4 regions of the Metabacillus sp. 22489 genome follow, and region 4 is predicted to be linked to each of the others. Evidence: riboswitches for the same ligand, from Rfam matches in the RefSeq annotation. Region 4 holds a riboswitch; each other region holds the start of a gene.
The links. A riboswitch is a leader RNA that binds a small molecule or an ion and turns the genes downstream of it on or off. The one in region 4 is predicted to bind thiamine pyrophosphate.
Positions count from the first base shown of each region.

Region 1: it holds a riboswitch for thiamine pyrophosphate, as region 4 does, so the genes downstream of both, ACTJJ9_RS12570 (thiamine phosphate synthase) here and thiT (energy-coupled thiamine transporter ThiT) in region 4, are expected to answer to the same signal.
Region 2: it holds a riboswitch for thiamine pyrophosphate, as region 4 does, so the genes downstream of both, ACTJJ9_RS11005 (acetylornithine deacetylase) here and thiT (energy-coupled thiamine transporter ThiT) in region 4, are expected to answer to the same signal.
Region 3: it holds a riboswitch for thiamine pyrophosphate, as region 4 does, so the genes downstream of both, thiC (phosphomethylpyrimidine synthase ThiC) here and thiT (energy-coupled thiamine transporter ThiT) in region 4, are expected to answer to the same signal.

Region 1 is NZ_JBQENT010000018.1:70,460-73,535, forward strand. Features, by position in the region: gene ACTJJ9_RS12555 (thiazole synthase) at 1-276, opposite strand, end outside; gene thiS (sulfur carrier protein ThiS) at 281-484, opposite strand; gene thiO (glycine oxidase ThiO) at 486-1,607, opposite strand; gene ACTJJ9_RS12570 (thiamine phosphate synthase) at 1,591-2,211, opposite strand; TPP riboswitch at 2,317-2,426, opposite strand; gene ACTJJ9_RS12575 (monovalent cation:proton antiporter family protein) at 2,517-3,076, opposite strand, start outside.
Region 2 is NZ_JBQENT010000015.1:36,624-39,699, reverse strand. Features, by position in the region: gene ACTJJ9_RS11005 (acetylornithine deacetylase) at 1-900, opposite strand, end outside; TPP riboswitch at 1,040-1,140, opposite strand; gene ACTJJ9_RS11000 (bile acid:sodium symporter family protein) at 1,230-2,207, opposite strand; gene ACTJJ9_RS10995 (VanW family protein) at 2,394-3,076, shown strand, end outside.
Region 3 is NZ_JBQENT010000015.1:56,974-60,049, reverse strand. Features, by position in the region: gene ACTJJ9_RS11130 (MerR family transcriptional regulator) at 1-18, shown strand, start outside; gene ACTJJ9_RS11125 (aspartyl-phosphate phosphatase Spo0E family protein) at 388-567, shown strand; gene ACTJJ9_RS11120 (MOSC domain-containing protein) at 667-1,329, shown strand; TPP riboswitch at 1,507-1,624, shown strand; gene thiC (phosphomethylpyrimidine synthase ThiC) at 1,755-3,076, shown strand, end outside.
Region 4 is NZ_JBQENT010000071.1:12,187-15,262, reverse strand. Features, by position in the region: TPP riboswitch at 730-840, shown strand; gene thiT (energy-coupled thiamine transporter ThiT) at 974-1,540, shown strand; gene ACTJJ9_RS24905 (hypothetical protein) at 1,669-1,857, shown strand; gene ACTJJ9_RS24900 (hypothetical protein) at 2,034-3,076, shown strand, end outside.

The sequences.
Region 1 (3,076 bases), on a different contig from region 4:
GCATAAACCAGATGCTTTTGCAAGCTTTGCAATTCGCACAGCTTCCTCAGCCGTTTTTGCCCCTGCAGTGTTCGGTAATAAAGTGTATTTTGATACATCAAGCTGTTCTAAGAAGTTTGGTTGTGATGCTTCGAAAATGTTCATTCTTCTTACAGCAAACGTTAAAATCTCTGCTTCAGATTGAGCAACTGCTTCCTTTTGAATCTCAAATGATGGATATTTTCCAGTACCTAATAATAATCTTGATTGAAATGTTTTATTTGCTATTTTTAACATAATTTCATCCTCCTCCTACGAAATGAACAAGCTCAACCTCATCACCATTTTTAATGAAGGTTGATTCATATTGCTCCTTTAAGATAATTTCCCGATTATGCTCAACAATGACAAGTCTGTCCTCAAGCTTATAAAATGCTAGTAAGCCTTGGATAGTCTTTACTTCATCCTGCAGCGCAACCATTTCACCATTTAGTTTTATTTCCACTTTATCCCCTCACATTCTGAGCTAATTTTCGTTTTAATGAAAATGCCTCTACATACTCTTCATTTTGCTCTCTTCCTAAAATGAGATCGCGAATCATGATGCCTGTTTGTGGAGCTAGCAAAATTCCATTTCGATAATGTCCAGTTGCAAAATAAATCGATTCTCCATCAGGATGCTGACCTATATATGGTTTTCCATCGTCTGTTTGTGGTCTTAATCCAGCCCATGTATGTAGTAATGTTGCAGACTCCATGTTTGCTAGAATAGGTGTAACTTTCTCTAGCAATGAGTGGATGCCACCAATTGTCGGAAGTGTGTTCCAATCATTCTCCACCATTGATGCACCAACAACAAATCGTCCATCACCTTTTGGAACGATGTAGCAATGATCGTAAAAAATCGTTTTTTCTAAATGAATATCACTGCTTTGAAAGGCAAGGCATTCTCCTTTAACTGGTTTTAAGCTTCCATTTATTCCAAGCTGCTTAAAAAAGTAGCCACTCCAAACCCCGTTCGCAATTACAACATGCTTACATGTGAATTCTGTATGCGGGGTAGATAATGTATATTCATTAGCTGCTGTTTTCTCAATTGTATGTACTGGTGTGTTTTCAAAAATGCTTGCCCCAAAATAATTAGCAGACTTTGAAAAGGCTGCACAAACATGTGTTGGTGAAACATGACCATCCTCTGGAATATAGAGTGCCCCTTTAATTCCCTTTGATAAGGTTGGTTCGTTTTCTAATACAACTTCCCTTGAATGCCATTGTAGTGAAGAATGATGCTTAACAAGCTGTTGCAACGCTTCAACTTCATCATCGGTTATCGCAAGCTTATACATACCGTTATCTACTAATTGAATATTAATCTGCGAATATTCGAAAAGCTCCTTGCTAAGTGTATGATAGAGGCGTTGACTTTCCTTAGCAAACTGAAAAAAGGCATCGTTTGCTTCTAGTTCGGAGTTCGCCCCAAGCATTCCTGCTGCTGCACTAGTAGCTCCACTTCCTATCTTTTGACTTTCTAATACAACGACAGATACACCTTCCTTTGCCAGTTGATAAGCAATGGATTGACCGATGACCCCTCCCCCAATAATCCCTACATCAAAGTGTTTGTTCATTCTTTTCCACCTCTAGTAAACTCTCTTTTATTTGCTGTAAAGCGAAACTCGGATTGTCACTTGCCATAACATATGACATGATCGCGATTCCGCCTAGCTTAATATTTGATAATTTAGAAACTGTTTCAGGAACAATACCTCCGATCGCAATAATAGGAATAGAAACTGACCTACAGATATCTTCTAATAGTTCTACTCCTCTTGGAGGGAGCTTCGCTTTTGATTTCGTTGCAAACAGGTGACCGAACATGAGATAATCCGCACCGGCCTTTTCGCTAGCTATCGCTTCCTCCAATGAATGGACGGAACGCCCAATTTTTAATGAAGGCATAAACTCCTTTACTGTTTGAATCGAAAAGCTATTTCCTGGCAAATGAATATTCGATAGCTGCTGTAATTGAACAACATCAAGGCGGTCATTAACGATAATTTTATCCCTACTTACACCGTTTTCTAACAGTGCTGAAACGATTTCCATCACTTCAGAAGCCGACTTCGTTTTTTCACGAATATGTAAAAAGTCAACCTCCTCATGAATCATGAGTATTTTTTTTATAATTTCCTTCACTGTTTGGACGCCATCTGTAATGACATGGATCTCCAATTGCTTCACCTTACTTTAATGTAATAGTTGTATTAGTTTTCTATCTCCTAAATACAAAAAACCACTTTCCAGGTAGGAAAGTGGTTTACATACTATATTTGATCTCGATACGTAAGTCCACTTCCCTACGCTGGTACAAACCAGATCAGGTTATAAGAGTCTTAAAGAAACACTTTAATCTCAGCCCTTTCATTAGGGCACCCCTAGCGGTATCATAACTATTCAATTTATAATGATAGAAATTGTTTGAACATTTGCTTATTTCTATCATACCATTTGTTGAATATCTTTCAAGAAAAAAATCATCACCATAGCTCAAGTTCACGTTTTAACTCGTTCACATATTCTCGTGATCCTGTCACAATTAACCGATCTCCGAGCTTTAAATCCGTATCCCCATGAGGAACAATCGAATCCTTCCCTCTAAAAATCCGAACAAAGATAATATCTCCTGTAAACGGAAAATTTCGAAGCAAAATGTGATCATATTTAGAATTCTTTAAATTAATTTGATAAAGCATCGTTTCTTGATTTGTTAAAATCCGCATAACCCCAGGTGCTTCAATCAATGCACGAAGCATTGTTTTCGTTGATAACAATGTAGAAAAGACGTCAATATCGTTTTCCTTCAACTTTGTATCTAATTCAGGTGAAGCAACGCTCGCAATTACTCGTTCAACCTTTTGCTCTTTTGCAAATAGCGCAATATCCGCGTTTCGTTGCTCATCTCCTGTTGTTACTACGATTAAATCAATATCAAATGCTTGATTTTCCATCAACGTTTTTACTTCAAAATCTTTAATTTCTTTTATATCAAACAAGGAATGGGAAATTTGTTTGTCCAGTTTCTCTTGTTTCATATGAA
Region 2 (3,076 bases), on a different contig from region 4:
TTCCTCAATTTCCTTAATGATTTGCTCATGTGATTCATCTGGATAATAGTGAACAGTTATCCAAAGTCTACATTCATCAGCTATAAATGCTGCATGTCGACCACCTTCAATGACAGCCGGGTTTATCGTATTTGATCCAGGTGCCATTTTTGGGTAGCTTTTCATGACTGCCCAATGCCGTTCAAGCTCCTGTAAGCCAGCAATAATTTTTGTCATTTTTTCAATCGCACTTGCACCTTTAAGCTTTCCACCCGCATGGATCATTTGTCTTCTTGTTGCATCATGAAAGGTCTCGGTACTTTTTACAGTTATCCACCCTGTAATAACTCCTCCTTGACCTTGAATATGTAAATCACTCGTATCAACAACGATTGCAAAATCAGCTTTATACCCACGTTCACAGCATTGTAAAGTTCCCGCTTCACCGACCTCTTCTCCAATAACTGACTGGAATATTAAGCTACCAGGCAATTCCACACCAGCTTCATGAAGTAATTGGATTGCAAACATTGCTCCAGCTAATCCTCCCTTCATATCAGCTGCCCCCCTCCCAACCACTGCGCCATCTTTCACATATGGTTGAAACGGGTCTTTTTCCCAGTTTTCATCCTCACCTACTTCAGCAACATCGATATGGCCATTGATAATTAAGCTTTTGTACTGTTTTTCATTTACTCCTTTTAAGACACCAACAACATTCGGATCATTTGGATATACATCCCACATATCGATCGAAAACCCTTTTTCACGTAAAAAGCTAGCTACAAAGTGCTGAGCATCTTTCGTATTTCGTGCCGGTGGAGCAGGTGTTTTAAATTCAATTAGCTTTTTTAGTAATGAAATTAATTCATCCTGTCTTCTGTCAACCTCTTTGATAAGATCGGAAATTCTATGTGACAAATGTAACGCTCCTTTCATTTCTTTTTTATTGAAGTAGTTTTAGCCAACAAAAAAACCACTTCCGCAGAGAGAAGTGGTTTGAAATGTAAATATGATAGGCAATTTATACGAAAAACATGCACAAATATGCAATTCCATTATCATTCAAACACCTCTTCCCTACGCTAGTATTATCTAGATCAGGTAATAAGGGTCAAGACAAATGTCTCTCTCAGCTATAAAGCTCCCCTAGTGGTGAAGTCTATTAAATTTTTAAAACTCAAAATCTGTTTAACTAATTATCAATATTAATAACACAATCTACTAAGTTTGGCAAGAAGGAACGACCATTAAGAAACATTCATTTTATTGTCAACAGGTTTAACGGAAATGGATTTTCTTTCGAAGCGATCAAATAAAAAACCGAAAATAGATGCTAAAACCTGTTGAAATAACATACCGATAATAACCGGAACAGCCACAGCTGCCGGAAAGTATTGAACAGCAATAACCGCACCTGCACTTATATTCCGCATTCCACCAGTAAAAATCATGACTGCTGTCGTATCTCTGCTTTGCTTAAAGCATTTTCCAATGAACCAAGCAATTAAATAGCCTATAAAAGCAAGAGCAAACACTGTACAAGTTATTAGCAATAATTTCCTTGTTATATTTACTAAATATGGAGCAACGACGGCACCATTAATCATTACGACAAAGCCAAGCCCCAATTTTGAAAAAGGCGCTAAAGCTGTACCAACCTTCACGCTTTTTCCTTTTGTCCATTGATGAATAAGCATTCCGAGTATTGAAGGAATAACAACCATAAAAAATAATCCATTCATGATTGAGAATGTATTAATCTCTACCTTTTGTCCAACTAATAAAGCTAATGTATGTGGCACAAGAAACGGCGATAAGATTGTATCAAATAAGATAATCGCTAAAGCAAGCGGAATATTTCCCTTATAAATAGTCACCCATATAAAGCTCGTAATCCCGGTCGGAATGACTGCTGCTAATATAAGACCAGTTATCGTAAATTGGTCGTTCGGAAATATAATATGTCCTGTACACCAGGCGATAATCGGCATGATTATATGTAAGATGAGTAAAACTAAAACAAATGGTAAAGGACTTTTTAATACACCCTTTAACGAGGATAAACTCGAATTAAGACTCCCAGAAAATGTAATAAACGCAAAAATCCATGGGATTAAAAACGACAGTGACACGAATTGTTCCGTAAAAACGACGCCAATTACGACGCTCGTAGGTGTGATAAAAGGCATTAATTTTTCAAGTTGTTTATTAATTGATTGAAGCATAAAATTTCTCCTACTTTTACTGTTCACTTTTCTTACGTGAATATTCTTCTATTGTATCAAAGATTTTTCCTCATGTACGCTTACTTAAATAATTACACCTCTTGTTTCCAATTATTCTTAAACATAAGTTTAGCGATATTAACTAACACTATTTCGTAGAACACTCATTTTTAGTGAGGTGAAGTAATGCGTTTTTTTGCGTTTATGCTATTCATTTCTCTTTTTACAAGTACGATGGCTGATGAGGTTTCGCTTACCTTAAATGGTATGGAAATGAAAACAATAAGTCGTTCTGATTTCGCACTATATCCTTTTTCAGAGCTTTTCCTTGATCAAGATAAATATGACAATTTAGTAAAGGAATTAGAAGGCAGTGTTTACGAAAAGCCACAAAATGCTTCATTAGACAAAAACGGAAATATGATTAGCGAAAAAAATGGATACAAGCTTAACCACAAATTATTCAAAAAAAAGTTTAATTCCTTCTTTTTTTCTAAAAATAACGAAACAATTGAAATTCCGCTGCAGACGATTTATCCAAAAGTTGATAGTGAATTGCTTGAGAATATCAGTCAAAAACGAATTAGCTTCTATAAGACAACCTTTAATCCGAAAAATAAAGAAAGGGCGCAAAATATTCACTTAGCCTCAAATGCAATTAACAATTATGTTCTATTTCCTGGAGAAACATTTTCGTTTAATGCGATCGTTGGAGAACGAACAACGGAAAGAGGATATTTACCAGCCCCTGAGATTGTTAAAGGTGAATTAACTGAAGGAATTGGTGGGGGGATATGTCAAGTTTCCTCAACTCTATTCAATGCAGTTGACATAGCAGGGGTAAATATTGTAGAACGATATTCACACAG
Region 3 (3,076 bases), on a different contig from region 4:
GGACGAGGAAAATTGTAACACCCCTTTCCAAGGACCCCTTATATAGTATTAGTTTCTACTAATAGTATGTATAGGGGTCTTGCCATATTCTATCCCCCTCTTTTTTGCTTTTTCCCCAGATCTTTTCCCCCATAACATTTTACCTAAAAACATTATTCACCAACAAACAATCGACAATCCTCGTATTTTCGGATGTTTTTTTATTCATATGAATCTCAAAATATTGCATCTATCAAGGATTTAAATGACTAAATATAGTAATTCCATCAAAATTTTATGAAAATTGTAAAAAAAATGCTCCGAAACCCTTTACAATAGGAAAAAATATCCGATAATAGAATTACTAGGGCTTTTCCACCTAGTAAAGCTAAGAGCGAGGTGGTTTTTGTGAAATCTATTGATGCAAAAATTGAAGAGTACCGAAAGAAAATGTTTGTTATCGCAAAAGAAAACGGTATAGAATCGCATCTCACACTAATTGCAAGCCAAAACCTTGACGAGCTACTTAATATTAAAATGAATGAAAGTCACCAAAATTTATTTCATAACGAGTGTAAAGAAATATAAAATAAAGACAGCGATTACATCAATAAACAATTTGCTTATTGATGTATTTTTTTGGTCATTTGGGGACAGTCCCCCATTATAGGAATTGGAGTGATTAAAATGTCAAATGAGAAAAAAATTGTTTGGCTTAGTAAAGGTTTACCAAAAACATTGACACATAAAGGGAAAGAATACCGTTCTGGAATAGCGAAGGATCAGACAGAGCAATTAAACATAACCTTTGAGAAAATAGTTGATGATGATGTCGAAAATCATGAATATCACGGTGGCAAAGATAGAGTTATTTGTGTTTATCCTTATGAGCATTACCATTTTTGGGAGAGTACTTACGGGAAATCATTACAAAAGGCAGCCTTCGGGGAAAACCTTACAACAGTTGGGATGAAAGAATCTGATGTATGCGTAGGAGATGTTTATCAAATAGGAGATGCAATTGTTCAAGTATCACAAGGAAGGTTCCCTTGTGCGACAATTAATAAGCACACACATATTCATACCCTATTAAATAAAATGATTGAACTCGGCTATACAGGATATTTCTTTCGCGTATTAGAGGAAGGAACGATAAATACGCAATCCAAGATAAAGCAATTAATCCAACATCCTATGCAATTATCTGTTGCGACAATCCATGAAACATTTTTTCATACAAAGGAATTATCTAAAATCGAAACGATTTTGTCTGTTGCTGAGTTATCAAACGAATGGAAGGTTCGGTTCGAAAAGCTCTATCAACAAGAAAAGCAAAAACAACTCGGTTAAAATTAACTAGCATGGAGCAAATGTACCACGCTCCCTTCCCTCCATTTTTCATAAAAAACATAGAAAAATAAAGATCATCTTCATAGGTACATAGCTTCATATTTATTTTTGGGACAAAGAATGTATTGACTGGATCCATCGATATGCTATAGTAAAAACAGAAATGAATATATTACCAATTTCTACTAGGGGAGTCCATAAGCTTGGACTGAGAGAAGAACGCGCAATTTAAGTTCTTTGACCCTTTGAACCTGATCTGGATGATACCAGCGTAGGGAAGTAGCTGCAGTTGAAAAAGGAGCAGTCTATCTTTTTCAATATTAATGCTTACATCCAACGGGTTCTGAATTTTTTCAGAACCCGTTTTTATTCCCCTCAATTGGTTATCTGTAAGATCATCCAATCCATATTTTAGGAGGAAAATGATGAAGATTACCATTAAAAAACCATTTCCAGAAAGCAAGAAAGTGTACATCCAAGGAAGCACCCCAGATATTCGTGTTCCAGTTAGAGAAATTAGACAGAGTAAAACAGTGCATTCATATGGCGAGGAAATCAATCCACCTATACGGGTATATGACACTAGTGGACCTTACACAGATATGAATGCTGCAATTGATATTCGTAAAGGGTTACCAAAAGTTAGAGAAAATTGGATTCTTAATCGTAATGATGTCATTAGATATAACGGTCGTACGATTAAGCCTGAGGATAATGGGTATAAATCAGCTAGTAAGCAATCAAATATTGAGACCTTTCCATCCCAAGGCAGTAAGCCACTTGTTGCAAAAGAAGGCAAACGTGTCACCCAGCTTCATTACGCCAGAAAAGGAATCATTACTCCTGAAATGGAGTTTATTGCAATAAGAGAACAAATGGATGCAGAATTTGTCCGCCAGGAGGTTGCAGCAGGACGTGCAATTATCCCAGCAAACATTAACCATCCTGAAAGTGAACCAATGATAATTGGAAAACATTTTCATGTAAAAATTAATGCGAATATTGGAAATTCCGCTGTAACCTCATCGATTGAAGAAGAAGTAGAAAAAATGACATGGGCAACACGTTGGGGTGCAGACACAATTATGGATTTATCAACAGGTAAGGATATACATACAACAAGAGAGTGGATTATTCGCAACTCACCTGTTCCAGTTGGGACTGTTCCGATCTATCAGGCATTAGAAAAAGTAAATGGAATTGCCGAGGATTTAACATGGGAGGTATACCGAGACACTTTAATAGAACAAGCTGAGCAAGGGGTTGATTACTTTACGATCCACGCTGGTGTGCTATTACGCTATATTCCTCTAACTGCAAAACGGACAACTGGAATCGTTTCTAGAGGAGGTTCAATTTTAGCACAATGGTGTCTTGCACATCACAAGGAAAATTTCCTGTATACACACTTCCACGAGATATGTGAAATCCTTGCAAAATACGATATTTCAATATCTCTAGGCGATGGATTACGCCCTGGCTCAATCGCAGATGCAAATGATACGGCACAGTTCGCTGAGCTTGAGACATTAGGTGAACTAACGGAAATTGCTTGGAAGTATGATGTTCAAGTCATGATTGAAGGTCCAGGTCATGTTCCAATGCACTTAATTAAAGAAAATGTTGAAAAACAACAGGAAATTTGTAAAGAAGCACCTTTTTATACATTAGGACCATTAACAACCGATATTGCCCCAGGGTATGACCATATCACTTCTGCGATTGGTGCTGCAATGATCGGCTGGTT
Region 4 (3,076 bases):
TTGTCAACACTTTATTTTATTTTTTAAAAGGTGTTTTTAAATTCGCCTTATCAGCGACGAATAATAATATATCATGATAATTAATTAATAGCAAGTAATTTTATATAAAATTTTAAATTTCTTTTTTAAAACAATATTAAATAAAGAAGAATCTCTTTTCATACTATATTATTTATCAAAATAAAACGGCAACAAACATAGTTAATGTATCCTTTAAGTTCATCTATTAAAAGTAATCGAATTCATTTTACTCAGTTGTTTTCTATAATTTTAACATTTATTAAAGAAATGAATACTAGGGTGATGATGTAATATTTCCATATATAATCGTATGATAACTGATCGTGATTCACACTTTACTGAATTGCATCATATTAATTGTCAAAAGTTCCTTATTTTAAGGAAACTTTTATTTCTATTAAATTGATACCTTTAATTGTTTGTCTAAATCATCTAGTTGAATCAAATCTATTCCACTAAAGGTCTAATCAAGTTACACTATTAAAATCCCTTCTCTCTTTCTAACTTTCGATAAATTCTTAAGTTTTAATTAAATGTTTCATCTACAATTAGAATTTATTCCTACTCAGTTGTCCTATCATCCACTAATGACCTTTTACTATAAGTTAGCAATAAATTCGTTTCATCATTCTCTTAAAATTCTTTAAAATAAAACACTTGTTGGGTTAAATAGAATGATGTATAGTTAAAATCAAAATAAATAAGCATACAAACCACAAGGGGAGCCACTGGCTGAGATTGAATAAGCTCTTTTTATGTTATTCTAACCCTTCGAACCTGTTAGTTAGTACTAGCGTAGGGATGTGGATGGTCATAATAAAAGCAATGTTTGGAACCATCGTTCATATTCCATACATTGCTTTTTGTTTTACATTAAGCAATGACATATGGATTCTGGATTCTTATTACTAATAGGTTTTGGTTTATTGTGCAAGAAGAGAGGTTTTTAAATTTGCAAGTGAATCAACGTTTATTATTTTTAATTGAAGTGGCAATGATGGCTGCTTTAGCATTTTTGTTGGATTTAGCTTCTGGTATTTTCTTCAAAATGCCTCAAGGTGGGACTGTTTCCTTAGGAATGATACCCGTTTTTATTATGGCATTTCGTAGAGGACTAAGCGGCGGTCTGTTAACAGGACTAATATTTGGCTTTTTACAAGTTGCAATCGGTAATCCAAGTGTGTATCATCCATTCCAAGCATTTCTAGATTATTATTTAGCATTTACTGTAGTTGGTTTTAGCGGTATTTTATTTAAACAAATTCAACAATCTCTAGGAAATCGCAATCGAATGATTTTTCTTATCATTTTAGCTGCATTCATCGGAAATTTCCTAAGATATATCGTCCATGTAATTGGCGGGGCTATCTTTTTTGCAGAATATGCTCCTGATGGAATGCCTGTAGTTTTATATTCACTAGGTTATAATGCAACCTACATGATTCCAACTCTTATTGTCTCCGCAATTATCTGCTGTCTAATTCTATTAACAGCACCGAGACTCGTAACAAGAAAATAACGTTTTTACCTTGGTCTTATGGCCAAGGTTTTTTATTTCTCTATTAATTTTAAAAAGTAATCATATTACTAGAACTGCTAGCATCTATTAATAGAAAGAATAGATTGCTTAAAAATGGAGGATAAATGATGAATATGACATTTATATTAATGCTACTTACACTTTTTCTCTCATTAGTTCATTTTTCTTACGGTTACAAGGAAGCGATACGTATCAGTAATGAAGAAGGACCTGTTCATGGGCTTTCCCTTATATTAAGCGTCCCTCTTGGATTTGCATTTGCCATTTTATCATCTACGTTTTCCCAGCAGCTATAAATGATTAATCAATAGGATGAACATGAAAGTATCCTTTCTTAATATAAGTACATTATTTCAAATAAGCGTTGTGCTACTGCACAGCGTTTTTTATTTTGATTAAATATAAATTATCATGATTTTTTTCTTAGTATCCTCATAAGTATGTAAAAAGAAAAATTCTTTAGGAGGTTGCTTTGAAAATTGTCAAAACAATATGCAAACACTTAATTTTATTCACGCTTGCACTTATACTTACTTTCTTCTTATTAATGACGCTTTTTTTACTTATAGATGTTCAGTTCGGCTTTTTCGTAAGTATTTTCATGTGTCTGAGCGCATTAGGGAGTTTTTCCTTTTGTATATATGAATTCGTAAAAGACAATAAGGTTACGCGATTACCACTATTTATCAGGACAAATCAACTTGTTTTATTATCATATTTGTCATTAGCATACATCTTTGTATCCTTCTATTTTTTTTCTATTAACTTAATGATCACAACGGAATTGGGTAAGGATTTATCCTTAGAGGAAAAAATTGACTTTTATACCTTACCTTTTCAAAAGGAACCTTCTAATTCTATCAATTATCAAAGGATGAAAGAGAATAAATTAACTCATCAATATCAAAACTTCACTATTTATTACAAACCTCACGAGAAAGAGCTTTTACCAATTATCGAAAGAGCAATCGATAAAGCTGATTACTTAACATCAGGCTTATTAGGAGCTGTCAAGGATAACGAGATTGATTTTATCATCCATGCCTCGTCTGATGAACTTTATAAGGAAACATCATTAATTAAAACAATGGGATATTTCGACGATCCGAATGATATTGTAGGGATTGCGATAACAGATTTAGATGAAATTACCACCGATCGGATGCCTGGTTCGTTTTATTTCCAAAGTACGATTATGCATGAATATACCCATTATCGTTTACAAGCCTTTATTAAAGAACAGGGGCTTTTCGTTTATCGAATTCCACTGTGGTTTCATGAAGGAGTTGCTGAATATATCGGGATGTATGATGTTAAGCATCGCTACTATCCATTTAAAGATACTTCCTTTGAGAATCTAGTCACACATAAAGAATGGGAAAAATTTAGGCTTGATAATTATGATGTGTATCTGCAAAGCTATTACGCAATACGTTACATTGTTGATACATATGGAGAAACAATTATAAAGGAAATTATCGAAGAAACAGCTAAGGTAAATGACTTTAATAAAGG